4 regions of the Kitasatospora sp. NPDC058965 genome follow, and region 1 is predicted to be linked to each of the others. Evidence: riboswitches for the same ligand, from Rfam matches in the RefSeq annotation. Region 1 holds a riboswitch; each other region holds the start of a gene.
What was found. A riboswitch is a leader RNA that binds a small molecule or an ion and turns the genes downstream of it on or off. The one in region 1 is predicted to bind S-adenosylmethionine.
Positions count from the first base shown of each region.

Region 2: another riboswitch for S-adenosylmethionine. It lies ahead of ACFW1A_RS11600 (amino acid ABC transporter permease); the one in region 1 lies ahead of ACFW1A_RS17970 (aminotransferase class V-fold PLP-dependent enzyme).
Region 3: another riboswitch for S-adenosylmethionine. It lies ahead of thrC (threonine synthase); the one in region 1 lies ahead of ACFW1A_RS17970 (aminotransferase class V-fold PLP-dependent enzyme).
Region 4: another riboswitch for S-adenosylmethionine. It lies ahead of ACFW1A_RS35560 (AAA family ATPase); the one in region 1 lies ahead of ACFW1A_RS17970 (aminotransferase class V-fold PLP-dependent enzyme).

Region 1 is NZ_JBHYKG010000096.1:10,262-17,119, forward strand. It holds gene ACFW1A_RS17960 (rhomboid family intramembrane serine protease) at 1-522, shown strand, start outside; gene ACFW1A_RS17965 (Lrp/AsnC family transcriptional regulator) at 519-800, shown strand; gene ACFW1A_RS17970 (aminotransferase class V-fold PLP-dependent enzyme) at 820-2,178, opposite strand; SAM riboswitch class IV at 2,229-2,348, opposite strand; gene trpD (anthranilate phosphoribosyltransferase) at 2,461-3,534, opposite strand; gene ACFW1A_RS17980 (hypothetical protein) at 3,704-4,126, opposite strand; gene ACFW1A_RS17985 (heme-copper oxidase subunit III) at 4,448-5,068, shown strand; gene ACFW1A_RS17990 (c-type cytochrome) at 5,213-6,022, shown strand; gene ACFW1A_RS17995 (Rieske 2Fe-2S domain-containing protein) at 6,031-6,858, shown strand, end outside.
Region 2 is NZ_JBHYKG010000051.1:470-7,327, reverse strand. It holds gene ACFW1A_RS11620 (LLM class flavin-dependent oxidoreductase) at 1-623, opposite strand, end outside; gene ACFW1A_RS11615 (NtaA/DmoA family FMN-dependent monooxygenase) at 638-2,014, opposite strand; gene ACFW1A_RS11610 (LLM class flavin-dependent oxidoreductase) at 2,036-3,271, opposite strand; gene ACFW1A_RS11605 (putative leader peptide) at 3,549-3,689, opposite strand; SAM riboswitch class IV at 3,897-4,000, shown strand; gene ACFW1A_RS11600 (amino acid ABC transporter permease) at 4,325-5,398, shown strand; gene ACFW1A_RS11595 (amino acid ABC transporter ATP-binding protein) at 5,395-6,207, shown strand; gene ACFW1A_RS11590 (transporter substrate-binding domain-containing protein) at 6,299-6,858, shown strand, end outside.
Region 3 is NZ_JBHYKG010000180.1:92-6,949, forward strand. It holds gene ACFW1A_RS25985 (MoaD/ThiS family protein) at 1-236, opposite strand, end outside; gene thrC (threonine synthase) at 271-1,545, opposite strand; SAM riboswitch class I at 1,563-1,695, opposite strand; gene ACFW1A_RS25995 (glucosyl-3-phosphoglycerate synthase) at 1,887-2,903, shown strand; gene ACFW1A_RS26000 (trehalose-6-phosphate synthase) at 2,908-4,356, shown strand; gene otsB (trehalose-phosphatase) at 4,332-5,186, opposite strand; gene ACFW1A_RS26010 (DUF3263 domain-containing protein) at 5,225-5,452, opposite strand; gene ACFW1A_RS26015 (extracellular solute-binding protein) at 5,466-6,731, opposite strand.
Region 4 is NZ_JBHYKG010000362.1:19-6,876, forward strand. It holds partial or broken gene ACFW1A_RS35560 (AAA family ATPase) at 1-736, opposite strand, end outside; SAM riboswitch class IV at 994-1,105, opposite strand; gene ACFW1A_RS35565 (LysR substrate-binding domain-containing protein) at 1,245-2,147, opposite strand; gene ACFW1A_RS35570 (SDR family NAD(P)-dependent oxidoreductase) at 2,202-2,966, opposite strand; gene ACFW1A_RS35575 (DUF3050 domain-containing protein) at 3,189-3,980, shown strand; gene ACFW1A_RS35580 (anion permease) at 4,154-5,308, shown strand; gene ACFW1A_RS35585 (hypothetical protein) at 5,305-5,556, shown strand; gene ACFW1A_RS35590 (PadR family transcriptional regulator) at 5,636-6,166, opposite strand; gene ACFW1A_RS35595 (hypothetical protein) at 6,273-6,833, shown strand.

The DNA.
Region 1 (6,858 bases):
TCGGTGCTCAGCTCGATGTTCGTGCACGGCGGCTGGCTGCACCTGCTGGGCAACATGCTCTTCCTCTACGTCTTCGGCCCCGGGGTGGAGCAGCGGCTGGGGCGGACCCGGTTCCTCCTCTTCTACCTGGCGGCCGGCGCACTGGCCGCCTACGGCTACGCGGTCACCACCGGGACCGGGGCGGCCGGGCTGCGACCGCTGGTCGGCGCCTCGGGGGCGATCGCCGGGGTGCTCGGCGGCTACCTGCGGCTCTACCCCAGGGCCCGGGTCACCGCGCTGGTGCCGCTGCTGTTCTTCCTGCCGCTGCGCTTCCCGGCCTGGCTGGTGCTCGGCCTCTGGTTCGCGGTGCAGTGGTGGTCCGCGCACGACGGGTCGCCGGGCGTGGCCTACCCGGCCCACGTGATCGGCTTCGCCGGCGGATTCCTCGCCGTGTGGGCGGCCGGAGTGCGTGCCCGCTACGCTGACCGGACGTCCCCCGGGCTCCGGCCGGGGGTACCGCCACACCAGGGAGCGCCGCCGTGATCACCGCCATCGTGCTCATCAAGACCAGCGTGGACCGGATCCCCGAGATCGCCGAGGCGATCGCGGCGATCGACGGGGTCAGCGAGGTCTACTCGGTGACCGGCGGCTACGACCTGGTGGCCATGGTGCGGGTGCGCCGGCACGAGGACCTGGCGGACGTGATCCCCGGCCGGCTCAACAAGGTCCCCGGGGTCGCGCACACCGAGACCCAGATCGCCTTCCGCACCTACTCCCAGCACGACCTGGAGACCGCCTTCGCGATCGGCCTCGAAGGCTGAACCCGGCGCTGACGCCGGCTCAGCGCCGGGTGTCCGCCACGCAGCGCCCGCCCTCGTTGCGGTAGTTCCAGCGCGCGCCCGAGGTGGTCAGCTCGCGCACCGCGGCCAGGAACCGCTCCACGTGCTCCTCGGGGGTGCCGGCGCCGAAGCTGACCCGGATCGCGTTCAGGCTGCGCTCGCCCGGCAGCGAGGGCTCCGGCGCGCCGCACTGGGTCGGCTGGCGGTCCTGGCTGCCGAGCAGGGTCCGCACCAGCGGGTGCGCGCAGAACAGCCCGTCCCGCACGCCGATCCCGTACTCCGCCGAGAGCGCCGCCGCGAAGTGCGAGCTGTTCCAGCCGCGCACCACGAACGAGAGCACCCCGACCCGGGGCGCGTAGCCGCCGAACAGGTTGAGCACGGTCACCTCGGGGATCTCGGCCAGCCCGGCCTCCAGCCGCTCGACCAGTGCCTGCTCACGGCGCTCCAGCTGGTCGAAGCCGGCCTCGGTCAGCGCCCGGCAGGCGGCGGCGATCGCGTAGGCGCCGATCACGTTGGGCGAGCCGGCCTCGTGCCGGGCCGGGCCCGACTGCCACTCGACCGCGATCGACCCGTTGGGCTCGCGGGCCACGGTCCGCGAGGCCCCGCCGCCGGCCAGGTAGGGCTCGGCCGCGTCCAGCCAGTCCGCCCGCCCGGCCAGCACGCCGGCGCCGAACGGGGCGTAGAGCTTGTGGCCGGAGAAGGCGATCCAGTCCACGTCCAGCTCGCGCACCGAGACCCGGTGGTGCGGGGCCAGCTGCGCCGCGTCCAGCACCACCCGGGCGCCGCGCCGGTGCGCCACCTCGGTCAGCTCGGCCACCGGCCACAGCTCGCCGGTCACGTTGGAGGCGCCGGTGACGCAGAACAGGCGCGGGCCCGAGGAGTGCGCGGTCAGCGCCGCGTCGAGCGCGGCCACCGCCTCGGCGTGCGACCGCGGCGCCCGCAGGTACATCACCTCCAGGCCGGCGTGCTGCCAGGGCAGCAGCGAGGCGTGGTGCTCGGTCTCGAAGGCGAACACCCGGGTGCCCGCCGGCACCGCGCCGGCCAGCAGGTTGAGCGAGTCGGTGGTGGCCCGGGTGAAGACCACCTGGTCGTCCTCGCGCAGGTCCAGGAACTCGGCCACGGTGCGCCGGCTCTGCTCGAACAGGTCGGTGGAGAGCTGCGAGAGGTAGCCGGCGCCGCGGTGCACGCTGCCGTAGTAAGGGGCGTACGCCGCCACGTCGTCCCAGACCCGCTGCAGGGCCGGCGCGCTGGCCGCGTAGTCGAGGGCCGCGTAGCCGACCTTCTCGCCGGAGACCAGCGGCACCTGGACGTCGGAGCCGAGCACGGCGAGCGGGGCGCAGAGATCGAGAGAGGTCGACATGGCGGAACACTCCTTCTGGGGTCTGGACCCCGGGAGTGCGACATGCCGGTGGTCCGCGCTTGCCACACGGACTCGTCGCCGTCTGGCCCGGTCTTCACCCAGGGCACCCCGCCACGGACGGAGGGTTGCCGGACAGCAAGCTGGGGCTTGTCGCGCTGTCACTCATGACCTGGTGCAGACTCTATGCAGACGACTCTCCGACGGTCAAACACCGTCCCGCCATCCGGACGCAACGGCGACGGGGTCCGGCGGCCGCCGGACCCCGTCGCTGCTGACGGCGGATCAGCGCTGGGTCGCCTCGGACCAGCGCTTGAGCACGTCCCGGCCGGCGCCGGAGTCGATGGCGGCGGCGGTGCGGCGCATCGCGGCGGCCAGCTGCTCGACCAGCGGGGCCCCGGTCAGGTCCAGCGCGACCAGCGCGGCGGCCGAGTTGAGCACCACCGCGTCCCGCACCGGGCCCGGCTCGCCGGCCAGCAGGCGGTGCGCCACCTGGGCGTTGAACTCGGGGTCGCCGCCGCGCAGCGCCTCGATCGGGACCGGCTCGATGCCCAGCTCGCGCGGGTCGAGCACGGTCTCGGTCACCGCCCCGTCCCGCACCAGCCAGACCCGCGAGGTGGTGCAGACGGTCAGCTCGTCCAGCCCGTCGTCGCCGCGGAAGACCAGCGCGGTGGAGCCGCGCTCGGCCAGCACCCCGGCGATCAGCCCGGCCAGCCGGGTGTCGAAGCAGCCCACGGCGTGCGCGGTCACCCTGGCCGGGTTGGTCAGCGGGCCCAGGATGTTGAAGGCGGTGGGCACCCCGAGGTCGCGCCGGGGCGCGGCCGTGTGCCGCATCGCGGGGTGGAACTTGGCCGCGAAGCAGAAGGTGATGCCGGCCTCCTCGGCCACCTCGGCCACCCGGCGGGCGCTCAGGTCCAGCCGCACCCCGAGCCGCTCCAGCACGTCGGAGGAGCCGCTGGCCGAGGAGGCCGCCCGGTTGCCGTGCTTGACCACCTTGGCGCCGGCCGCGGCCGCCACGATCGCCGACATGGTGGAGATGTTGACCGTCTTGGCCCGGTCGCCGCCGGTCCCGACGATGTCCACCGCCGGGCCGGGGATGTCCAGCGGCTCGGCGTGCGCGTACATCGCCTCGACCAGGCCGGCGATCTCGTCGACCGTCTCGCCCTTGGCCCGCAGCGCGACCATGAAGCCGGCCACCTCCACCGGGCCGGCCTCGCCGCTCATGATCCGGTCCATCGCCCAGGCGGTCTGCGACCGGTCCAGGTCGGTGCCGTTCAGCAGGGCGGTCAGCAGGTCCGGCCAGGTGCGGACCGCCTGCGCGGGGTCCGGACCGCCGTTCGCAGGGTGCACGTTCACCATCGCCGGCTCCACGTCTGTATGCCTGTGTATAGGGACGCCGCCAGCCTAGCGAGCGCGAGCGGGCCGCCGTCCCGGGGACGGCGGCCCTTCTCTCCTGCTGAGACGTCGCGCTCCGCCGTCCGGCACCGCCGGTCTTGCGCAGCGGGACGGGCGGCCGGACGGACCCGGATCAGTGCGCCAGTGCCCGCCCGGCCAGCCGGCTGCGCAGCAGCGCGGCGACCGCCTCGGCGAGCGCCACCGGGTCCACCGGCTGCGAGATCGCCGCGTCCGCCCGGCTCCAGGCGGCCAGCCAGCTGTCCTGCGGACGGCCGATCAGCACCAGCACCGGCGGGCAGCCGTAGATCTCGTCCTTCACCTGCCGGGCCAGCCCGAGCCCGCCGGCCGGCACCGCCTCACCGTCGAAGACGCACAGGTCCACCCCGCCCTTCTCCAGTGCACGCAGCACCGCCGGCGTGGTCGCGCACTCCAGGAAGGTCAGTTCCGGCAGGTCCGCGGCCGGGCGGGTGCCCAGCGCCGACGTCACCTGCGCGCGGGTGTTGCGGTCGTCGCTGTAGACGAGGACGGTGAGCGTCTCGTCGCTGTGCTGCGTCATCGGCCCTGCTCCCAGAAGTCAGAGGAATGTGATCCGGACCACGTCCACCACCTCCGGATGCTACTCCCGATCACCCGTCCCGGTGAGCCTGCGGCACGATCTGCTCCCCTTCTTTCCCTTGCCCGTGCTGGCGCCCCGGTGCGGGCCGTCACCCTCCCGAGCGAGGGCGCGTCACCCCGGCCCCCCGATCCCCTCCTGACGGGCCGTCGGAGATGACCCTTCGTGAGCCGGTGGACGGGTGCAGCCATCCGGGCATACCGCACGCACCGGACACTCCGAGGAAGACCCCCCGGCGTGAAGACGGAATAAGGGACCGACATAATGTCGGTCGTGGCGACAGCAACAGCAACAGAAACCGGGCACGCGCATGGATCGGTCAACCGACCGAACATGACCAGCGTCGGAACCATCGTCTGGCTGAGTTCCGAGCTGATGTTCTTCGCGGCCCTCTTCGCGATGTACTTCACGGCGCGTTCCGTGAAGGGGCCAGACTTCTGGGCCGAGAAGGCGCATGCCCTCAACGTCCCCTTCTCCTCCGTGAACACCACGATCCTGGTGCTCTCCTCGGTCACCTGCCAGCTCGGCGTGTTCGCCGCCGAGCGCGGTGACGTGAAGAAGCTCCGCTCCTGGTTCTCGGTGACCTTCGTCATGGGCGCGATCTTCATCGGCGGCCAGATCTACGAGTACACCTCGCTGGTGAAGAAGGACCACCTCTCGTTGTCCTCCGACCCGTACGGCACGGTGTTCTACCTGACCACCGGCTTCCACGGCCTCCACGTGACGGGCGGTCTGATCGCCTTCCTGCTGGTCCTGGGACGGACCTACGCCGCGAAGCGGTTCACGCACGAGCAGGCCACCGCGGCGATCGTCGTGTCGTACTACTGGCACTTCGTCGACGTGGTCTGGATCGGCCTCTTCGCGACCATCTACCTGATCAAGTAACCGATCAGGTCGCTGGCCGCGCGGCCGGGACCCGCCTGCCCACGCGGCAACGGGTCCATTTGTCCGTGCCCTGCCCCCTGCCGATGCCGTACGGCACCGGGCCCTCCCAGACCAGCCGACCAGATCCTGACACCGGGGTATTCCGTGAAAAAGCTCTCCGCACGACGGCGCCACCCACTGGCGGCGCTGGTCGTCCTAATCTTCGCCCTCGTGGCCGCCGGGGGGCTGTACTACAGCTTCGCGCCCGCTCAGACGGCGCAGGCCGACAGCTCCGCGCAGTCGCTCGCCATCGACGAGGGCAAGAAGCTCTTCGCCGTCGGCTGCTCCTCCTGCCACGGCCTCAACGGCCAGGGCAGCAGCATGGGCCCGAGCCTGGTCGGCGTGGGTTCCGCCGCGGTCGACTTCCAGGTCGGCACCGGCCGGATGCCCGCGCAGCAGCCGGGCGCGCAGGTCCCGAAGAAGAAGAACATCTACAGCCAGGACCAGATCGACCAGCTGGCCGCCTTCGTCGCCTCGCTCGGCCCCGGCCCGGTGACGCCGACCAAGGACCAGTACACCGCGACCGAGACCGACGCCATCTCCAAGGGCGGCGAGCTGTTCCGCACCAACTGCTCGCAGTGCCACAACTTCGCCGGCGCCGGCGGTGCTCTGACGCAGGGCAAGTACGCCCCGTCGCTGGAGAACGTCGACCCGAAGCACATCTACGAGGCCATGCAGACCGGCCCGCAGAACATGCCGGCGTTCCCGGACAGCACCATGCCGGAGAAGCAGAAGCAGGAGATCGTCGCCTTCGTGCGGTACCAGGCCAACGAGGCGCCCAACCCCGGTGGTCTCTCGCTCGGCAGCCTCGGTCCGGTGACCGAGGGCCTGTTCGGCTGGATCTTCGGTCTCGGTGCCCTGATCGCCATCGCCATCTGGGTCGCCGCTCACACCACCAAGGCCAAGAAGTCATGAGCCACGACATGTCAGACGAGAAGCTGCCGGCGCACGACGCCGCCCACGGCCACGGCGAGACCGCCGTCGCCGACAACCCGTTCGCGGACCCGGGCCTGCCGGCCCACCAGCCGCGCCGGACCGACATCGACGAGCGGGCCGCCAAGCGGGCCGAGCGCCAGGTGTCCCTGTTCTTCCTCGTGTCGATGCTGGCGACCGTCGGCTTCATCGCCTCCTACGTGGCGATCGACCCGGACAAGATCGTCTACATCTTCCCGCTGGGCCACATCAGCGCGATGAACTTCGCGCTGGGCATGACCCTGGGTGTGGCGCTCTTCTGCATCGGCGCGGGCGCGGTCCACTGGGCCCGCACCCTGATGTCGGACGTGGAGCACCCCGCCGAGCGGCACGCGATCGAGGCCGACGACGAGGTCCGCGCGGACGTCATCGAGCAGTTCAAGACCGGCGCCGCCGAGTCCGGCTTCGGCCGCCGCAAGATGCTCCGCAACACCCTGATCGGCTCGATGGCCCTGGTGCCGCTGTCCGGTGTGGTGCTGCTGCGCGACCTCGGTCCGCTGCCGGAGAAGAAGCTGATCCACACCGGCTGGGAGGAGGCCACCCCGGCCACCCCGATCCGGCTGATCAACATGAACACCAACGAGCCGATGCTGGCCTCCGACATCCTGGTCGGCTCGCTGACGTTCGCCAAGCCCGGTCCGTCGGCCCTGCGCCCGGCCGGTCTGCAGGAGTCCGACGAGGACTTCCAGCAGGCGATCGCCAAGGACGCGCTGATGCTCATCCGCATCCAGCCGGAGGACATCAAGGACCAGAAGTCCGCCGAGCTGGGCTTCGAGGGC
Region 2 (6,858 bases), on a different contig from region 1:
TGGAGGTCGGCGCCCTCGCCGGGCACCACGTGCGCCGCGGTGCCGTCCGCGGTGGTGTAGGTGCCCGCGAGCAGGGCCAGGATGTCGGCGATCTGCTCGTCGTAGGGCTGGGGCCGGGCGCCCGGCTGCTGGAGCAGCTGCCGGTGCAGGGCGAAGCGCGGGTGGCTCAGCAGGTGTTCGTAGGAGAACCGGGCCGGGATCACCAGACCGCCCGGGGTGCGGCCGTCGGTGACGGGCACCGCGCCGACCAGGGCGGGCCGGCGGGCTCCGGTCGGGGCGGGTCCGCCGCCCGAACGGCCGAGACCGAGGTCGAACCGGCCGGGGTGCAGCGCGTCGAGCAGCCCGAACTCCTCGACGGTGGCCAGGGCGGTGCGGTGGCCGAGCTGTACCGCGCCGGCGCCGAGCCGGATGGTCGAGGTCGCCGCGGCGGTGAGGGCCAGCACGACGGCGGGGGAGGTGCCGGCGACGCCGGGGTTGAGGTGGTGCTCGGCGAACCAGTAGCGCGCGTAGCCGAGGTCCTCCGCGTGCTGGGCGAGGTCGATGCTGTTGCGCAGGGCCCGGGCCGCGTCCGAGCCGGAGGAGATCGGGACCAGGTCGAGGACGGTGAGCGGGGTGTTGGCCATGGCGGGGTCCTTCGTCAGGGCGCGGCGGGGCCGGCGGGCACGGTCGGGCGCGGCGCGCCGAGCCCGAGGTGGTCGCGCAGGGTCTCGCCCGCGTACTCGGTGCGGAACACCCCGCGCTCCTGGAGCAGCGGGACGACGGTGTCCGCGAACTCGTCCAGGCCGCCCGGGGTCAGGTGGGGCACCAGGATGAATCCGTCGGCGGCGTCGGTCTGCACCGACTCGTTCAGCGCCTCGGCGACCGCGGCCGGGGTGCCGATGAAGGTCTGACGCCCCGTCACCTCGATGACGAGCTCGCGGATCGAGAGGTTCTTGGCCTCCGCCAGCGCACGCCACTCGGCGGCGGTGGCCAGCGGGTCGCGGTGCATCCGTACCGAGGCCCGGCCCTGCGCCACCGTGTGCTCGCCGACGAGCGGGTCGACCTCCGGGAGCGGTCCGTCGGGGTCGTACCCGCCGAGGTCGCGGTTCCACAGCTGCTCCAGCAGCCGGATCGCCGTCTGGCCGCTGACCTGCTGACGACGGATCAGGGCCGCCTTCTCCCGGGCCTCGGCGTCGGTGTCGCCGAGCACGAAGGTGACGCCGGGCAGGATCTTCAACTCGTCCCGGCTGCGGCCGTGGCGGGCCAGCCGGGCCTTGACGTCGGCGTAGAAGGCCCGGCCGGCCTCCGGGGTGCCGTGCCGGGTGAAGATGGCGTCGGCCGCCGAGGCCGCGAACTCGCGCCCCTCCTCCGAGTCGCCCGCCTGGAAGACGACCGGGCGGCCCTGCGGACTGCGCGGGACGTTGAACCGGCCGGAGATGTCGAACTGGCTGACGCGGTGGTCGAACCGGCCCGGGTTCGGCTCCCGGAGGAAGACGCCGTTCTCCCGGTCCGCCACGATCTCGTCGCCGCGCCAGGAGTCGAACAGCACCCCGGCGGCCGCGAGGAACTGCCGGGCCCGTTCGTAGCGGTCCTCCTGCGCGAGGAAGCCGCCGCGGCGGAAGTTCTCGCCGGTGAAGGCGTCCCAGGAGGTGACCACGTTCCACGCCGCGCGGCCCGCCGACAGGTGGTCGAGCGAGGCGAACTGCCGTGCCACCTCGTAGGGTTCGTTGAAGGTGGTGTTGACCGTCCCGGCCAGGCCGAGCCGGTCCGTGACGGCGGCCAGCGCCGCCAGCACGGTGAAGGTGTCGGGACGCCCGACCACGTCCAGGTCGTAGATCTCGCCGTTCTGCTCGCGCAGGCGCAGCCCCTCGGCGAGGAAGAGGAAGTCGAACTTGGCGCGCTCGGCGGTCCGCGCGAGGTGGACGAAGGAGCTGAAGTCGATCTGGCTGCCGGCCGCCGGGTCGCTCCACACGGTGGTGTTGTTCACGCCGGGGAAGTGGGCGGCGAGGTGGATCTGCTTGACGGGCTTGCTCATGACGGGTGCGGTCCCTCCGGCTCAGGCGTGGGTGCCGGCGGCGCCGGGGGCGACGGCGGCGTAGCGGTTGGCGGGGCGCGGCAGGCCGAGCAGTCCGCGCAGGGTGGCCGCCTCGTAGGCGGTGCGGAAGAGCCCGCGGCGCTGGAGCTCCGGCACCAGGTGACGGGTGATCTGCTCCAGGTCGTACGGCAGGGCCGCGGGGCGCAGGCGGAAGCCGGTGAGCCCGGCCTGCTGCCACGCGCCGAGCAGGTCGGCGAGTTCGGCGGGCGTGCCGGTGAAGATCAGGGCGTCGCTGGTGTACGCCGCGCCGGCCCGGGCGTCCAGGCGGGCCGCGCGGTCGGCGGCGGCGCCCGGGGCGGAGTCGAGGTGGACCACCAGGTCGGCGAAGACGTGCACGGTGTCGGCCGTGCGGCCCGCGGCCGCCTGCGCCTCCCGGACGGTGGCGACGATCGACCGGGCGTCCTCGGCGTCGCGCGGCGTGGTGAACGCCAGGTCGGACGACCGCCCGGCGAGCCGGTAGGGCTCGCCGCGGTGCGCGAGGGCGGCCACGACCGGCTGGCCCTGCGGCGGGCGCGGGGTGATGGACGGCCCGCGCACGCTGAACCGGCTGCCCTCGAAGTCGATGTAGTGGAGCTTGGCGCGGTCGACGAAGCGGCCGGTGGCCACGTCGCGGATCTCGGCGTCGTCCTCCCAACTGTCCCAGAGCCGGCGCAGCACCTCGACGTAGTCCTCCGCCTCGCCGAACAGCTCCCGGAGGACCGCCAGCCCCGCCGGGGAGTCGAAGTCCTCGACCCGCAGGCGCGGCGGCGCCGCACGCCGGCCGAAGTGCGCGGCCTCGTCGGTCCGCCCGGACACCTTCACCCGCAGGCCTGCCCGCCCGCCGCTGACGTAGTCGAGCGTGGCGACGGCCTTGGAGAGGTGGAACGGCTCGGTGTGGGTGACCACCGCGGTCGGCACCAGGCCGATGTGGCGGGTCAGCGGCGCGATCCGGGCGGCGATCAGCACGGCGTCGAGCCGGCCGCGCACCTGGTCGGTCCGCTCGTCCGGCTCGAACGGGTCGGCGGACTGCAGGGAGAGGGAGTCCTCGAAGGTCACCAGGTCCAGCAGGCCGCGCTCGGCCTCGGCCACCAGGTCGGCCCAGTAGCGGGCGGTGAGCAGGTCGGCCGGGCGGGCACCGGGCTCGCGCCAGGCCGCGGGGTGCCAGCCGGCGCCCTCCAGCGCGACGGCCAGATGCAGTGGTGCAGGGGACTGGGGCATGGGAAGGGACCACTTCCTGGGGCAGGGGAGGGACGGGTGCGCGGCACGGGCGCGTGCGGCCCGCGGCAGGTGGACTCGGTCGGCGAACGCGGTGCGTGGACGCGGCGGTCGGCGCCGGGCTACGGCTTTGGGCTACGGCGCCGGGCAAGCCGGTGCCGTCGCCCGGTGACGCGGGAGCGAGGGGCACCGGACCGATGGGTGCAGGGGCAGCCGGCGCGCGAGCGGAAGGACTGGGGGAGGCGGGCGCCGGACGGAGGGCGCGGTGCGGCGACCCGGGTCAGGCGACGGCGTGCTTGAGCGCCGGACAGAGCGCGGTGGTCACGCGCTGCAGGTCGATGTGGAGCCGCGCGGACGTCGTGGTGACGCGGCAGCGCGCCTTGACGGTGACGACCGCGGGCTTCCTGCGGGTCTGCCGCACTGCCGTCACCTCCGTTCCGTTCGGGCCTGTTGCTGACACTCGTGACCTTGCTGCACCGTAACCCGGGCCCGGCGTCCGGCACAATCCCGTCGAAAGAACGGTGAACAGGGGCCACTTGACGAGCCCTCGGTGATCGTGACCGTCGTCTCACGCCCTGATCGTCCGTTGACAGCCGTCGCGGACCGCACCTACCTTGGCCGCCAGAACGGTCATGAGCGTCAGCGACGAGCCCCGGCTTGCTGACCGGCAACCCTCCTGCGCGGCGGGGTGCCCCGGGTGAGGACCAGACCGGAATTCGGTAAGCGCGAGGCCCCACGGGGCGGGAACGGCGAGGGTGACGGCGATGCACGCAGCTCCGGGGACGGCCGCACAGCGGCACCGCGGCCGCGCTGCGGCGTTCCTGGACCGGCCGGTCGACCTGCTCCGCGTCAGCAGTGCCCAATGTACGACCTCCAGCAGCGCCTGCTGTCCGAGCTGACGGCTGCCTGACGCACGCCCGCCGCGGCGTGCCCCTCCATCAACCCTCCCGCGACGCCGTGTGCTTCCGCACACCGGGCCGCGGGGTCCCCGTCCCGCCGTGTGCGCGCCCACCTTGCCGGTGCGGCGCCCGCACCGGCATTCGCTGGAGTCTGCGCATGAGCGAGTCCCTCGCCCCCGCCGCGCCGCCGAGCGCGACCGGCCGTCCGCCCCAGGCGGACCCCTCTCTGCCTCAACCTCCCCTTCCCTCAAGCGAGTCCAAGGCGAAAGCCGGCCCGCCCGCGGCGCAGGTCGGTCCGCCGGCGGCGCAGGTCGGTCCGCCGGCGGCGCAGCGGGTGGTGCCGCTGCGCCACCCCGGCCGTTGGATCACCAGCGCCGTCGCCCTGGTCCTGCTCGCCCAACTCGTCCACGGGCTGGCGACCAACCCCTTCTACCAGTGGGACCGCTTCCAGTACTGGTTCGTCCGGCCGGTCATCGCCGACGGCCTGGCCGTCACCCTGGAAGTGACCGCCTTCAGCGCCGTGCTCGGCCTGGCTGGCGGAATCCTCCTCGCGCTGGCCCGGCTCTCCCGCAACCCGGTGCTGCGCGCGCTCAGTTGGGCCTACGTGTGGCTGTTCCGCTCCGTTCCCCTGATCGTGGTTCTGCTGTTCCTCTACAACTTCAGCGCGCTGTACCGCACGTTGAGCCTCGGCGTGCCGTTCGGGCCGGCCTTCTGGCACGTCCAGGAGTCGAAGCTGGCCACCGACCTCGTGATCGCGGTCGTCGGACTCAGCCTCAACGAAGCCGCCTACGCCGCCGAAGTGGTCCGGGCCGGCCTGCTCGCCGTCGACCAGGGCCAGCACGAGGCGGCCGCCGCCCTGGGACTGCCGAGGCGCTACCAGTTCACCCGGATCGTCTTCCCGCAGGCGCTGCGCGCGATCGTCCCGTCCTACGTCAACCAGCTGATCGGCCTGGTCAAGAGCACCTCGCTGGTCTTCTACGTCTCGCTGCTCGACCTGTTCGGCTCCGTCCAGAGCATGGGCAGCACCTATCCCGGCGACATCGTGCCGCTGCTCCTGGTCGCGACCGTCTGGTACGTGATCCTCACCAGCGTGGTCTCGGTGGTCCAGTTCTACGTCGAGCGCCACTACGCGCGCGGTGCGCTGCGCACCCTCCCGCCCACCCCGCTGCAGCAGGTGCGCCTCGCCCTCGCCGCGCTGCGGGCGCGCATTCGGAAGGAGATCGCGGTATGAGCACGCTGAACGCCGCCGAGCCGGTGGCGCCGGTCCCGGGTGCGGAGACCGCCGCCGCGGTCGAAGTCCGCGACGTGCACAAGCGGTTCGGGGCCCACCGGGTCCTCGACGGCATCGATCTGACGGTCGCCGCCGGGCAGGTGACCGTCGTCATCGGCCCGTCCGGCTCCGGCAAGTCCACCCTGCTCCGGGTGATCAACCACCTGGAGAAGCCGGAGCGGGGGCAGGTCAGCCTGGGCGGCGAGCTGATCGGGGTCCGCCGGCACCGCGGCCGGCTCCGTGAACTGAGCGAGCGTCAGATCCTGCTCCAACGCGGCCGGATCGGGTTCGTCTTCCAGCAGTTCAACCTCTTCCCGCACCTGACCGTGCTCGACAACGTGGCGGCCGCGCCGGTGGCCACCGGACGGCTGCGCAGGCCGGAGGCGCAGCAGCTGGCGCGAACCCTGCTCGGCCGGGTGGGGCTGGGCGACCGGACCGCCGCCTACCCGCGCCAACTGTCGGGCGGGCAGCAGCAGCGCGTGGCGATCGCCCGCGCGCTGGCGCTGCGGCCGAGCGTCATCCTCTTCGACGAGCCCACCTCGGCCCTCGACCCCGAACTGGTCGGTGAGGTGCTGGCGGTCATCAAGGACCTCGCCACCGGCGGCACCACCCTGGTCATCGTCACCCACGAGATCGGCTTCGCCCGCGAGGTCGCCGACCACGTCGTCTTCATGGACGGCGGTCGGATCCTCGAACAGGGTTCGCCCGAGCAGGTGTTGGACCAGCCGCAGCACCCGCGCACCCGGGAGTTCCTGAGCCGGGTCCTCTGATCCGGCGGTGGTTTCACCGCGCCCTTCTCGTTCTTCGACCCGTCGCTCCTCCTCTCACGCACGCACCTCCTCCCACGCACAAGGAAGACCCATGCCCAGCGCTCGCAGCAGCCTCCTCCGCGCCCTGTCCGCAGGCACCGCCGCCACCACGCTCGCCGTCACCCTCGCCGCCTGCTCGAGCTCTGCCGCCGGCCCCGCGGCCGCCCCGGCCGGCCAAGCCGTGAACGGCGTGGTCACGGTGGCCGCCCTGTCCAACGGCGCGGGCACCCAGGCCGATCTCACGGCCGCCGAAGTTCCCTCGCTGCACGCCGAGTTGCCGGAGTCGGTGGCCAAGAGCGGGCAACTGGTCATCGGGGTAGGGGCGCTGCCCGCCGGCTTCCCGCCACTGGCCTTCGTCGGCAGTGACCAGAAGACCCTCACCGGTTCGGAACCCGATCTCGGGCGCCTGGTCGCCGCCGTCCTCGGCCTCAAGCCCGTGGTGCAGAACTCGACCTGGGAGAACCTCTTCGTCGGCATCGACAGCGGCCGGACCGACGTCGCCTTCTCCAACGTCACCGACACCGAGGAGCGCAAGAAGAAGTACGAGTTCGCCTCCTACCGCCAGGACAACCTGGCCTTCGAGGTCCTCAAGAGCAGCACGTGGAGCTTCAA
Region 3 (6,858 bases), on a different contig from region 1:
CCGTCCTTGAGCTCGGTGGCCAGGCCCTCGGCGAAGCGCACGTCGTCGTCGTCCACGTAGACGTTGACGAAGCGGCGCAGCTTGCCGGTGTCGTCCAGGATCCGGGCGCTGATGCCGGTGTAGTTCTGCTCCAGGTCGGCCACCACCTCGGCCAGGGTGGCGCCCTCGGCGCTCACCTCGGCCGCGCCGTCGGTGTACGGGCGCAGGATGGTCGGGATGCGGACGGTGGCGGTCATGCGGGTCCTCCTTCGGGTGGGGGCGGTGCTGGGCTCAGCCGAGGCCGGCGGCGCGGAACGAGTCCAGGGTGGGCCGGATGGTCGCGCTGAAGCCGGCGTCGGCCACCGCGTCGAGGGTCTTCAGACCGTCACCGGTGTTGATCGCCACGGTCTCCTTCGACGGGTCCAGCACACCGTTCTCGACCAACTTCTTGAGCACGCCGACGGTCACGCCGCCGGCCGTCTCGGCGAAGATGCCCTCGGTGCGGGCCAGCAGCTTGATCGCGGCCACCACCTCGGCGTCGGTGACGTCCTCCACCGCGCCGCCGGTGCGCCGGGCGATGTCCAGCACGTACGGGCCGTCGGCCGGGTTGCCGATCGCCAGCGACTTGGCGATGGTGTCCGGCTTGACCGGGCGGATCACGTCGTGGCCGGCCTTGAACGCGGTGGAGACCGGCGAGCAGCCGGCCGCCTGGGCACCGAAGACCCTGTACGGGCGGTCCTCGACCAGGCCGAGCTTGATCAGCTCCTGCAGACCCTTGTCGATCTTGGTGAGCTGGGAGCCCGAGGCGATCGGGATGACGATCTGCTCCGGCAGCCGCCAGCCGAGCTGTTCGCAGATCTCGAAGGCCAGCGTCTTGGAGCCCTCGCCGTAGTACGGCCGCAGGTTGACGTTGACGAAGCCCCAGCCCTCGCCGCTCGGGTCGCCGATCAGCTCCGAGCAGAACCGGTTCACGTCGTCGTAGTTGCCCTCGATGCCGACCAGCTCGCCGCCGTAGACCCCGGCCATCACGACCTTCGCCTGCTCCAGGTCGTGCGGGATGAAGACGCAGGAGCGGAAGCCCGCGCGGGCCGCGGCCGCGCCCACCGCGCCGGCCAGGTTGCCGGTCGACGAGCAGGACAGCGTGGTGAAGCCGAACACCCGGGCCGCCTCGATGGCGCAGGCCACCACGCGGTCCTTGAACGAGTGGGTCGGGTTGCCCGAGTCGTCCTTGATGTGCAGCTGGGCGGTGAAGCCGAGCTCACGGCCCAGGTTGTCGGCCTTGACCAGCGGGGTCCAGCCGGGGTTCAGGTTGGGCTTGGTGGCCACGTCGGCCGGCACCGGCAGCAGCGGCGCGTAGCGCCAGATCGAGGCGGGACCGGCCTCGATCCGCTTGCGCAGCTCCTCGGGGTCGTAGCCGCTGTAGTCGTAGGAGATCTCCAGCGGACCGAAGCACTCGAGGCAGGCGAAGTTCGGACCGAGCGGGAACTTGGTGCCGCACTCACGACAGGACAGCCGGGCGGCGGGGCCGAGGTCGACGGACGGCTCGACAGGGGTAGCGGTAGCCATGATGGCGGAGGCCTCTCTCCTCATCTTCCCCGTGACGCGGGCGCGCCACAGGACGGAATTGGCACCTGTCCCGCCGGGGCCTGCTACAGGCCGGCCAGGAAGGTTGCCGGGACGTCAACGGGCCGTTCCCTCAGTCCCTCTGGATGAGCTCTGTGAAGTTGTGGTCCTGCGCTCTGGCCGACCCCGCTGTGCGAAGGTCGGAACGCAGTACGAAGACTGTAACGGAAGGGCGGGCGACTGAGCCCGACCGTCCGAGGTGCGAGACGAGCCATACGAGGAGTGAGACTTTGCCTGCCGAGCTTCCCCCAGCCCTCGGCCGGGGGCGCCCCCAGGAGGACGCGCTGCTGCCGGAGGCCTCCGACTGGCTGCGCCGGCGGTCCTGGACCGCGGCCGACCGGCCCGCCGAGCAGTTGCTGGCCGCCAAGCGCGCGGCGGGCGCGGCCGGCACGGTCAGCGTGGTGCTGCCGGCGCTGGACGAGGAGTCCACGGTGGGCGGCATCGTCGAGGTGATCCGGCGCGAGCTGATGGAGCGGCTGCCGCTGGTGGACGAGCTGGTGGTGGTCGACTCCGGCTCGGTGGACCGGACCGCCGAGGTGGCGGCCGCGGCCGGCGCCCGGGTGGTGCACCGGGACGCGATCCTGCCGCGGCTGGCACCGGTGCCCGGCAAGGGCGAGGTGCTGTGGCGCTCGCTGCTGGTGACCGGCGGCGCGATCGTCTGCTTCATCGACGCCGACCTGCGCGAGTTCGACCCGGCCTTCGTCTCCGGGATCGTCGGCCCGCTGCTCACCGATCCCGGGCTGCAGCTGGTCAAGGCGATGTACGACCGGCCGCTGGAGGCCGGCGGCGCGGTGGTGGCGGCCGGCGGCGGCCGGGTGACCGAGCTGGTGGCCCGGCCGCTGCTCAACCTGCACTGGCCGCTGCTGGCCGGCTTCGTGCAGCCCCTGGGCGGCGAGTACGCGGCCCGCCGCTCGCTGCTGGAGCGGCTGCACTTCCCCACCGGCTACGGGGTGGAGCTGGGCCTGCTGGTGGACGCGCTGGAGCTGGTCGGGCTGGACGCGCTGGCCCAGGTCGACGTGGGGGTGCGCCACCACCGGCACCAGGACAGCCAGGCACTGGGCCGGATGGCCGCCACCATCTACCGCACCGCGCTGGAACGGCTGGACCGGACCCACCGCCTCAAGGCCGCCGACGACCTGGCCCGCCCGGTGCTCACCCAGTTCGACCGGGACCCGGGAACCGGCGGTTTCCGGCCCCGCAGCCACGCGGTGGCGGCCACCGAGCGGCCCCCGATGATCGACCTGCCGGAGTACTCGACTTCTCGCGCCGGGTTTGCCGCCGGAGATCCCCGGCAAGGTTGAGAGCATGGCCGATCTCACGACCGCGCGCGTCCTGGTGGCCTCCAACCGGGGGCCGGTCTCGTTCAGCAGCGGCCCGGACGGTGCGCTGACCCTGCGCCGCGGGGGCGGCGGGCTGGTCTCGGGGCTCTCCGCGATCGACGACCCGCACGCGGTCTGGGTCTGCGCCGCACTCGGCGACGCCGACCGCGAGGCCGTCCGGCGCTCGCCCCAGGGCCGGCTGGACCGCGGCGGCTTCGACGTCGGCGGGCAGGCCGTGCGGATGCTGGACATCGACCCCGAGGTCTTCGACCAGGCCTACAACGGGGTGGCCAACTCCACCCTGTGGTTCCTGCACCACATGCTCTACAACACCCCGACCGACCCGGCCTTCGACGCCGCGGCCGCGCAGCGCTGGCAGGGCTTCACCGCCTACAACCGGGCCTTCGCCGAGGCGCTGGCCGCCGAGGCCGCGCCGGGCGCCGCGGTGCTGGTGCAGGACTACCACCTGACCCTGGTCCCGGCGCTGCTGCGCGAGCTCCGGCCGGATCTGCGGATCAGCTACTTCCTGCACATCCCGTGGGCCCCGGTGGACTACTTCCGGCTGCTGCCCGACGAGCAGGCCCGCGCGGTGCTCACCGGCGTGCTGGGTGCCGACCGGGCCGGTTTCCACACCCGCCGCTGGGCGCTGGCCTTCGCCGACTGCTGCGCCGACGTGCTGGGCGCCGAGGTGGACCGCGACGCGCTGACGGTCGCCTTCGACGGCCGCCGCACCCGGCTCGGCGTGCACAGCCTGGGCGCGGACGGCGAGTTCCTGCGCGAGCGGGCGCACCGGGCGGACGTGGACGAGCGGTTGGCGGCGCTGCGGGCCGCGGTCGGGCCGCGGCGCACCGTCGTCCGGGTGGACCGCACCGAACTGAGCAAGAACATCGTCCGCGGCCTGCTCGCCTACCGGCACCTGCTGCGCAGCCGGCCGCAGTGGCGCGGCGAGGTGGTGCACGTCGCCTTCGCCTACCCGTCCCGGCAGGACCTGGCGGAGTACCGCGAGTACACCGCGGCGGTGCGCCGGATCAGCGAGGAGATCAACGCCGAGTTCGCCACCGCCGACTGGCAGCCGCTGATACTCCAGGTCGAGGACGACTTCGCCCGCTCGCTGGCCGCCTACCGGCTGGCCGACGTGGCGCTGGTCAACCCGATCCGGGACGGCATGAACCTGGTGGCCAAGGAGGTCCCGGTGGTCTCCGAGGCGGGCTGCGCGCTGGTGCTGTCCCACGAGGCGGGCGCCTGGGCGGAGCTGGCCGAGGACGCGATCGGCATCAACCCGTACGACGTGCTGGGCACCGCCGAGGCGCTGCACCGGGCGCTGTCGATGCCCCCGGCCGAGCGGACCGAGCGGACCAAGCGGCTGGCCGCCGCGGCCACCGCGCTCTCGCCGCAGCAGTGGTTCCTGGATCAGCTGGCCGCGCTGAACTCCTGAGCCAGCGCCTCCAGCAGCTCGACCACCCCGGCCGGCCCGGGCACCACCAGGTCGGCCCGCTCGGCCACCTCGCGCACCGGCGGCTCGCCGGTGACCGGGCCGCTGGCCACCAGCAGCGCGGGCAGGCCCTCGCCGCGCAGCCGCTCCACGGCCGCGAAGGCGGCCAGGTCGCCCAGGTCGTCGCCGGCGTAGAGCACCGCGCGGGCGCCCCGCTCGGCGAGCAGGCCGGTCAGCGCCGCGCCCTTGTCCACGCCGGGCGGGCGCAGCTCCAGCACCATCCGGCCCGGTTCGACCACCAGGCCGTGCCGGGCGGCCAGCTCGGCCAGCGGTCCGCGCAGCCGCGCCAGCGCCGCGTCCGGCTCCGCGGTGCGCCGGGTGTGCACCGCCAGCGAGCGCTCCTTGTCCTCGATCGCGGTGCCCGCGGGCGCCGCCAGCCCGGCCAGCAGGCCCGGGAGTTCGGCCCGGACCGCGGCCACCCCGGGGGGCGGCGGCGGGGCGGTGAGCTTGCCGGTGGCGCCGTCCCAGTGCTCGGCGCCGTAGTGGCCCAGCACCACCAGGCCGCCCAGGCCGGGGTGCCGGTCGAAGCCGCCGAGCCGCACCGCGCCGAGCGCCGGGCGGCCGGTGACCACGGCGAGCGCGCGGGTCAGCGGGGCCAGCCGGGCCAGCGCCGGGGCCGCGCCGGGGTGCGCGCGGGCCTGCTCGGGGTCGGCGACGATGGGGGCCAGGGTGCCGTCGAAGTCGAAGGCGAGCACGGCGCCGGCCGGATCGGCCAGCAGTGCGGCCAGGCCCGCCCGGCCGGCGGGGGTGGTCGGTTCCAGCGCGATGCCCATGGCCGCCAACCTACCCGGGGCGGCCGCCGGGCTAACCCTCAGCGTTCGGCCCGGCGCGCCTCGCGGATCCGGCGCAGCCGGTTGACCAGCACCGGCTGCGCGGCGAGCGCCTCGGGCCGGTCCAGCAGGGCGTTGAGCAGCTGGTAGTAGCGGGTCGCCGAGACGCCCAGCTGCTCGCGGACCGCCTGCTCCTTGGCGCCCTGGGTGCGCCAGGTCCGGGCCTCCAGGGCCAGCACCGCCTGCTCCCGTTCGGTCAGTTCCGTCACCCGGCCATTGTGCCTACTGCACCCGCTGCCGCTTGGACTCCTCCTCGGCGAACTGCTGCAGCGCGCTCAGCACCGGGCCGGGGTCGCCCTTGACCGCCTTGCCGATGTCGGTCTTCACCCGGCCGCTGACCGTGTCCCAGGCGGGGTCGCCGAGCGGGTAGAAGTTGGCGTTCGGCAGCGCGTCCAGGAAGGGCTTGAGGTCGGGGTGCTTGCCGCTGTTGGTCATCTCGTCCAGGGTGTCCTGGGTGACCGGGAGCAGGTTGTACTCCTCGTCGAAGGCGAGGGTGTTCTCCTTGCTGTAGACGAAGTTGAGGAAGTCCCGGATCTGGCTGCGGTGGTTGTTGGCGCGCAGCGCCATCATCCAGTCGGCCACGCCCAGGGTGCGGTCCTTGGCCTGCGGGTCCTTGCGCGGGATCGGCGCGGTGCCGTAGTCGATGTGGCCGTTCTGCGCCTTCTGCACCAGCGCCGGGTGGCCGTTGAGCATCGCCACCTTGCCCTTGGCGAAGTCGTCGAAGGCGGTGGCCCGGCCCACCGTGCCCGGGTCGGGGTAGGTCAGGCGGGGGTCGACCAGGTTGGCCTTGAGCCAGTTGAAGGTGTCCTCGTTCTGCTGGCTGTCCAGGGTGTAGACGCCGGCGTCGTCGGTCAGTCCGCCGCCGCCGCTCATGGTCCACATCATCGACTCGGCCTGGGCCTCCTCGGGCCCGAGCGGCAGCGCGTACGGGATCACCCCGGGCACCTTGGCCTTGATCAGCGCGGCGTCCGCCTTGAGGTCGGCCCAGCTGGCCGGCGGCTTGCTGATGCCGGCCTTGGCGAAGATCGCCTTGTTGTAGAAGAAGGTCCGCGAGGAGGAGACGAATGGGATGCCGTACTGGGTGCCGAGCACCTGGCCGGCCCGGTTGAAGGCGTCCAGCAGGTTGGCCTCGGTGTCCATCGAGAGCACGTCGCGGGCCGGGTAGAGCCGGCCGGCCGCGACCTGGTCGGCGTAGCCGCCGGTCTGCACCAGGTCCGGCGAGTGGCCGGCCTTGATCATGGTGGCGACCGCGCCGTCGATGTCGGTCCAGTTGATCACCTGGACCGAGACCTTGATCTTCGGGTGGGTGGCCTGGAACTTCTGTGCCAGGTCGTCCCAGTAGTGCTGGGAGCTGTTGCCGGGGTTGTCCCCGTAGTCGGCGGCCACCAGCTTGAGGGTGACCTGGTCGTCGCCGCCGATACCGAGGACGCCGCAGCCGGAGAGCAGCAGCACGCTGCTCGCCAGGGCAGCACTGAGCCGGGACTTCAAGGGAGCTGACCGCCTTCGGGCGAGGGTGGGGAAGGTGGCCAGAAGGTTTCCAAACCGCGCCGCTGTGGTCTACACCAGAGTCACCGAACGTTACCGAGTTGCCCGCCGGCGTTGCGCGGGGCGCAAC
Region 4 (6,858 bases), on a different contig from region 1:
CCAGCAGGGCGTTGCCGCCGGTCAGCGCGTGCGCCGCCACCGCCGACCGGGCCGCGGCCGCCGCGCCGAACCGCTCCCGGAGCAGTTCGGCCACCACGGCGGTGGAGAGCACGTCCAGCCGCAGCTGGCGGTGGTGCGGCTGGCGGGCCAGCTCGACCTCGAAGAACGGGTTCGGCGGTGTCATGGTCTCGCGCGAGCTGAGCACGGTGAGCACGCCGATGCCGCGGGTGCGGCGGACCAGGTAGAGCAGGAATTCGAGCGACTCGGGGTCGGCGTCCTGCCGGTCGTCGACCGCGACCAGCACCGGCCCGGCCTCGGCCAGACCCCGGACCAGCGCGAACAGGCCCTCCAGGGTGGGCTGTCCGAGCCGGCCGGGTCCGCTGCCGCGGCTGCTCTCGGCGATCCCGCGGGCCAGCAGGAGTTCGGCCGCCGCGGCCTGCTCCGGGTCGAGCGCGGCGCTCTGCAGCAGCTGGCGGGCCAGCCCGAGCGGGAACTCGCGCTCCAGCGGCGACCCGGTGGCCAGCAGCACGGTGGCGCCGCGCTCGGCGGCCAGGTCGGTGAAGCGCAGCAGCAGGTCGCTGCGCCCGCTGCCCACCGACCCGTGCAGCGCGAGCACGGTGCCGGAGCCCGCCTCGGCGGCGTCCAGGGCCTGGCAGAGCCGGTGGTGGGCGGCCTCCCGCCCGGTGGGCAGCGGTCTGTGAACGGCGTGCGGGGCGCGCACGGGGGCGATGGACATCCGTACTCCTGGGGCGGGGCGCTGAGGGGTGGGCCGACGTCGGCCCCCTGCCGGAGCGCACGGGCGCGGGCGAGGGGCCGGAGGGGAGCTTGGCCCGCGCCGTACCGGCGCTGGCGGGCCTCGGACCTCAGCGACAGAGCGAACTGGCGCGCCGCAGCAGGTCGATGTCGAGCCTGGCGACCAGCCGCAGGTCCAACGCCCGCAGCCGACCCACCTCGTGCACCACGACCTTCTCCGTCCCCCGCCCGACCGGGCGCCACCTGCGCTTGCGACGTGCCACCACGCCGCCCGGCTTATCCCCGGGGCACCCCACCGCAGTGTGGGGGTTGCCGGTCAGCCGGCCGGGGCCTGCGGCTGACACTCTTCGCCACCGCCATCGTACGAACCGCCAGTTCGCCCCGTCAACGACCTGCCTGGCGGACCGTCAGCCGACGCGCGCCCGGCGGACCGTCAGCCGGCGGGCCTGCCCGGCGCGACGCCCTCCCCGCCGGGCCGACCTCGGGCCCGGTCAGGCCGCGGCCGCCGCCACGAAGGCGGCGACGGCCGGATCCGCGCGCTCGGCCGGCCAGGCGAGCACCACCCGGCTGGGCGGGTAGCCGGTCAGCGGGACGAAGGCGACGCCCTCGACGCGGTGGTGCCGGGCCGCGCCGGCGGGCAGCAGGCCGACCGCGCCCTGCCAGACCACGGCGTGCAGGCACTCGGCGACCGACCGGACCACGGGGCCGTCGGCCGGGTCCGGTGCGTCCTCCTCGGCCCCGGGCCCGTCCGGGTCCTCGGCGGCCCGGCCGGCCCGGCCCAGCCAGTAGCGCCGCCAGGCCGGGTCGGTGTCGGTCGACAGCCGCATCCACGGCCGGTCCGCGAGCTCGGCCACCGTGACCCGCTCGCGGCCGGCCAGCGGGTCGCCGGCCGGGACCGCCGCGACCACCGGCTCGCTCGCCAGCTGACGGACGGCCAGCCCCTCGGTGTCGAAGGGCAGCCGGGTCAGCGCGAGGTCGACGGTGCCGGCCCGCAGGCCCGCGGTCGGGTCGTTGATCCCGGTCTCCCGCAGCCGCACCGGCGTGTCCGGGTGGCTGCGCCGGAACGCCTCGGCGGTGCGCGGGCCGAGCCCGCGCCCGGCGCCGGCCACCGACCCCACCACGAGGGTGCGCCGCCCGCCCGTCTGCCGGACCCGTTCGCTCGCCCGCTCCGCCGCCGCCAGCAGCTCCCGCGCCTCGGCGAGCAGCACCGTCCCGGCCTCGGTCAGCCGGACGCCCTGGGTCGAGCGCTCGAACAGGCGGGTGCCCAGCGAGTCCTCCAGCTCGCGGATCCGCCGGCTCAGCGGCGGCTGCGACATGTGCAGCCGGGCCGCCGCACGGCCGAAGTGCAGTTCCTCGGCGACGGCCACGAAGTACCGCAGGCGGCGTAGGTCCATGCGCGGCACGATAGCCGCCCGGGCCGACCGGCCGTCACCCGCGGGGTGCCGGCGCTACCAGGGCACGGGGCCGGCCTCGTCGAAGAATCCGCCGGTCGGGCCGTCCGGGCCCAGCGTGGCCAGCCCGACCACGACCGCCGCGCCCTGCGCCGCGGTGCGGCTCATCGCGAAGCCGGCCCGCTGCAACTCCTTGGTCAGGTCGGTGTCGCACGGTCCGGGTGACACCGCGTTGACCAGGAACCCGGCGCCGCGCAGTTCCTTGGCGTACTGGACCGTCAGCGCGTTGAGCGCGGACTTGGAGGCCGGGTAGGCGGCGACCGCCGGCACCGGCGCGAGGTAGCTGTCCGGTGCGCTCTGGACGGCCAGCGACGCCATGCCGCTGGAGACGTTGACGATCCGCGGGGCCGCGCTCCGGTGCAGCAGCGGGAGCAGCGCGTTGGTGACGGTCAGCACGCCGAAGACGTTGGCCTCGAACACCGCGCGGACCACGTCGAGGTCGGCGGCGCTGGGCCGGTGCCCCGGGTCCTCGGCCGCGCCCGCGTTGTTGACCAGCACGTCCAGCCGCCCGAACCGGTCCTCGACCCACCCGGCCGCCCGCCGCACCGTCCCGGGGTCGGTGACGTCCAGCACCACCGGGTGCGCGTCGACCCCGGCGGCCGCCAACTCCTCGGCCGCGCCGCGCCCGCGCCCGGGGTCGCGGGCCCCCACCACCACCGTCATCCCGCGCTCGCCCAGCTGCCGGGCCACCTGGTACCCGATTCCCTTGTTCGCCCCGGTCACCAGTGCCACCGCACCGGCCGGGCCCGCCGTTTCGCTCATGCCGCCAGCCCACCACGCCCCGCACCGCACCGGCCAGGACCGAGTGGGCATCACGGCGACCGTTCCGGTATCGCCGCAGCGTGGCGCACGACCGGAGGTGGATCGTCCGAATCCCCGGATTCCCGGCCCCCGTTCCCGTAGTCTGTGGCCCGCCGTCGGACACGTGCGGGTGCCTCCGACGATGCGTCAGCACGGGGGCCCTTCTACGACATTGGAGTCACCATGACATCCGACCGCTACCACTGGGACCGCTCGCACCCGGGCCTGACGGCGCTGCGCGAGGCGATCGAGCCCGTGCGCCGGGAGGTGGTCGCCCATCCGGTCTACCGGGAACTGAACTCCCTGGAGCGGGTGCGGACGTTCCAGCAGAGCCACGTCTTCGCGGTCTGGGACTTCATGTCGCTGCTCAAGTGCCTGCAGCGGCAGTTGACCTGCGTGGACCTGCCGTGGGTGCCGAGCGGTCCGACGGCGAGCCGGCGGCTGATCAACGAGATCGTGCTGGTCGAGGAGAGCGACGAGCTCGGCGAGGGCTACATCAGCCACTTCGAGCTGTACCTGGACGGCATGCGGCGCGCCGGGGCCGACACCGCGCCGATGGAGCAGTTCCTGCAGCTGCTCGGCACCGGCAGCGGTGTCGCGCAGGCGGCGAAGGCGGCCGGGATCCCGGCCCCGGCGGCCGACTTCATGGCCGTCACCTGGGACGTGATCGACTCCTCCCCCGTGCACTGCCAGGCCGCCGCGTTCGCCTTCGGCCGCGAGGACCTGATCCCGGAGATGTTCGAGCAGGTGGTCCGGATCGAGGACGCGGACGGGCGGCTGACGGTCTTCAAGGACTACCTCGCGCGCCACATCGAGGTGGACGGCGAGCAGCACACCCCGATGGCCATGCAGATGCTGATCGACCTGTGCGGGGACGACCGCGAGCGGTGGACCGAGTGCGCCGCCACGGTCCACCGCGCCCTGTCCGCCCGGGTCGCCCTCTGGGACGGCATCCTCGCCGGCTTCACCGCCTGACACGCACGCACTCCGCCCGACGGGCGGTCGGCGTTCCCGACCGCCCGTCAGGCGTCCGTCCCCCGCGGCGCCGGCGCCCGCCGCTGGGCCGATCGGATGACGGTCACGGCGATCCGCGGTCCCCGGGTGTCGCGCGCTCCGGGCGACCGGGTCCGCTGGTTAAGTTCGTGCACGTGACCGGAAACGACGCGGTCCTGGCACTCGTCATCATCACCGCGCTGGGGTTCGACTTCACCAATGGCTTCCACGACACGGGCAATGCGATGGCGACCTCGATCGTCACCGGCGCACTGCGCCCCCGCATCGCGGTGGGACTCTCCGCAGTGCTCAATCTGGCGGGGGCGTTCCTGTCCACCGCGGTCGCGGCGACCATCGCCAGCGGCCTGGTGAACAGCGGGGCCGTCACCCTGACGGTGGTGATGGCGGGCCTGGTCGGCAGCATCCTGTGGAACCTGGCCACCTGGTACCTGGGCATCCCCTCCAGTTCCTCGCACGCGCTGATCGGCGGCGTGGTCGGGGCCACCATGGCGGCGGCCGGCGCCTCGGCCGTGAAGTGGCAGGGGCTGGTGGCCAAGGTGATCGTGCCCGCCGCACTGTCCCCGTTCGTCGCGGGTGCGGTCTCGGCGCTCGGCACCTACCTGGTCTACCTGCTCACCCGCGACATCGCCCAACGCCCGAGGGACCACGGGTTCCGGCTCGGCCAGATCGGGTCGGCGTCCATGGTGTCGCTCGCCCACGGGACCAACGACGCCCAGAAGACGATGGGCGTCATCACCCTGGCACTGATCGCCAACGGCACCCTGCACGCCGGGGCGAAGTCCCCGACCTGGGTGATCACCTCCTGCGCGATGGCGATCGCGCTCGGCACCTACATCGGCGGCTGGCGGGTCATCAGGGCGCTGGGCAAGGGCCTGGTCGAGATCGAGTCGCCGCAGGGGATGGCCAGCGAGTCGGCCTCGGCCGCGGTGATCCTCAGCTCCACCGACTTCGGCTACTCGCTCTCCACCACCCAGGTGGCGACCGGGTCGATCCTGGGCTCGGGGGTGGGGAAGAAGGGCGCCGAGGTCCGCTGGCAGATCGCCGGCCGGATGGTTGCCGCCTGGCTGTTCACGCTGCCGTCGGCCGGGATCGTGGGGGCGCTCGCCTACTGGGTCGCGCACGGCATCGGCGGGACGGCCGGGGTCGTGGTGATCTTCGTCGTCCTGCTGGTGGCCTCGGGCTCCTTCTACGCCGCCTCGCGCCACCCGGCCGTGACACCGGAGAACGTCAACGCCGCCTGGACCGGCAGCGTCATCCCGGCCCCCGAGCAGGACGGGGTGACGCCGTGAACTCCTGGGTCAACCTCAGCGCGCTGTGGCGGATCGTGGTCGTCGGCACCCTGACCGGCGCGGGCCTGCCGGCCCTGTTCGCCCTCGGCCTGCGCGCCCTCAGCCCCCCGCCCCGCACGGGCGCCGACGGCGCGGCCGCCGCCCCGCGGACCGCGGGCCCGCTCGGCCGGACCGTCGCCGTGCTCTGCTTCGCCGTGGTGCTGGCAGCGGTGGGCTGGGGCATCTCGGTCATCGTCAAGCACAGCTGACCGCCGCCGGCGCACCGGCCTCCCACTGGCTCCTCCTGCACCACGGCGGTGCTGGTCAACCGTCGGATGCCGGGAACCGTCAGGCCCCGCCCTCGGCGGCGGCGAGTTGGGCGATGGCCCACTGCGCCCACTCCTCCTGCATCGCGAACAGGCGCCGGCCGTACTCCATCACCAGGCGGCCGTTGGCGGTCAGCATGCCCTCCTCGGTCCAGTCCAGGGACTCCCGCAACTGGCGCAGCCGCTCCTGCTGGCCGGCCGCGCGTGCGGCGAGGAAACCGAGGTAGTCGGTGGCCTGGTCCGGGGTCAGCGCCCCCAGGAAGAACACCCGCAGCAGGAGGCTGTTGCGCTGCGCCTCGGGCTGCTCCTCCACCATCCAGCGGCGCAGCTCGGTCAGGCCGGACTCGGTGAGGGTGTACTCCTTGCGGCCGCGCGGGCCCTCGGCGGCGACGTCGATCAGGCCGGCGTCGGCGAGGCGGGCGAGTTCGCCGTACACCTGGCTCTGGGTGGCGGGCCAGACGTTGGCCAGCGAGGTGTTGAACACCTTCATCAGGTCGTAGCCGCTGGCGGGCTGGCCGACCAGGAGGCCGAGGACGGCATAGCGGAGGCTCATGCTCCCCATCCTACCTTCCACAATTGACATGTCGAGCCGGACCTTCTACTTTCGACCTATCAGCTTTGGAACGTCAGAGTCCGGGCCCCAGCGAGGAGTACCTGCCATGAACTACCTGCGCGGCTTCGTCCCGTGGATCGCCTTCGCCGCCGTGTCGACCGCCGGGTGGCAGTGGGGCGCCCTGGCCGGGCTGGTCACCGCCGTGCCGCTGCTGGTCCACGACCGCCGGTCCGGGGTCGCGGCCGACGCGCTGATCCTGGAGTTCAGCACCATCGGCTACTTCGCGGCCCTGACGGCCCTCGCGTTCGCCGCCCCCCACTCGCCGGTGCGCGACTACGCCGGCTGCCTGGCCATCGCCTGGCTCGCCGTCACCGCCTGGGGCACGCTGGCCGTCCGGCGGCCGTTCACCCTCGGCATCGCCCGCCGCTCGGTGCCCGAGGCCGTCTGGCACACCCGGGCGTTCCTGCGCATCAACACCGTCATCACCGCGGCCTGGGCACTCTCCTTCACCCTGACCGCGGCCGCCCTGGCCGCCTGCGACGCCACCAGGGCCGGCACCGCCGCGTCCGTCGCCTGCCAGGTCGCCGGCTTCGTCGTGCCCGCCGTCTTCTCCCAGCGCTACCCGAAGGCCGCCCGGGCCCGACTGGCCGCGGCCGCCGCCCGCTGACCCGAGCCGCCACCCCACCCACCTG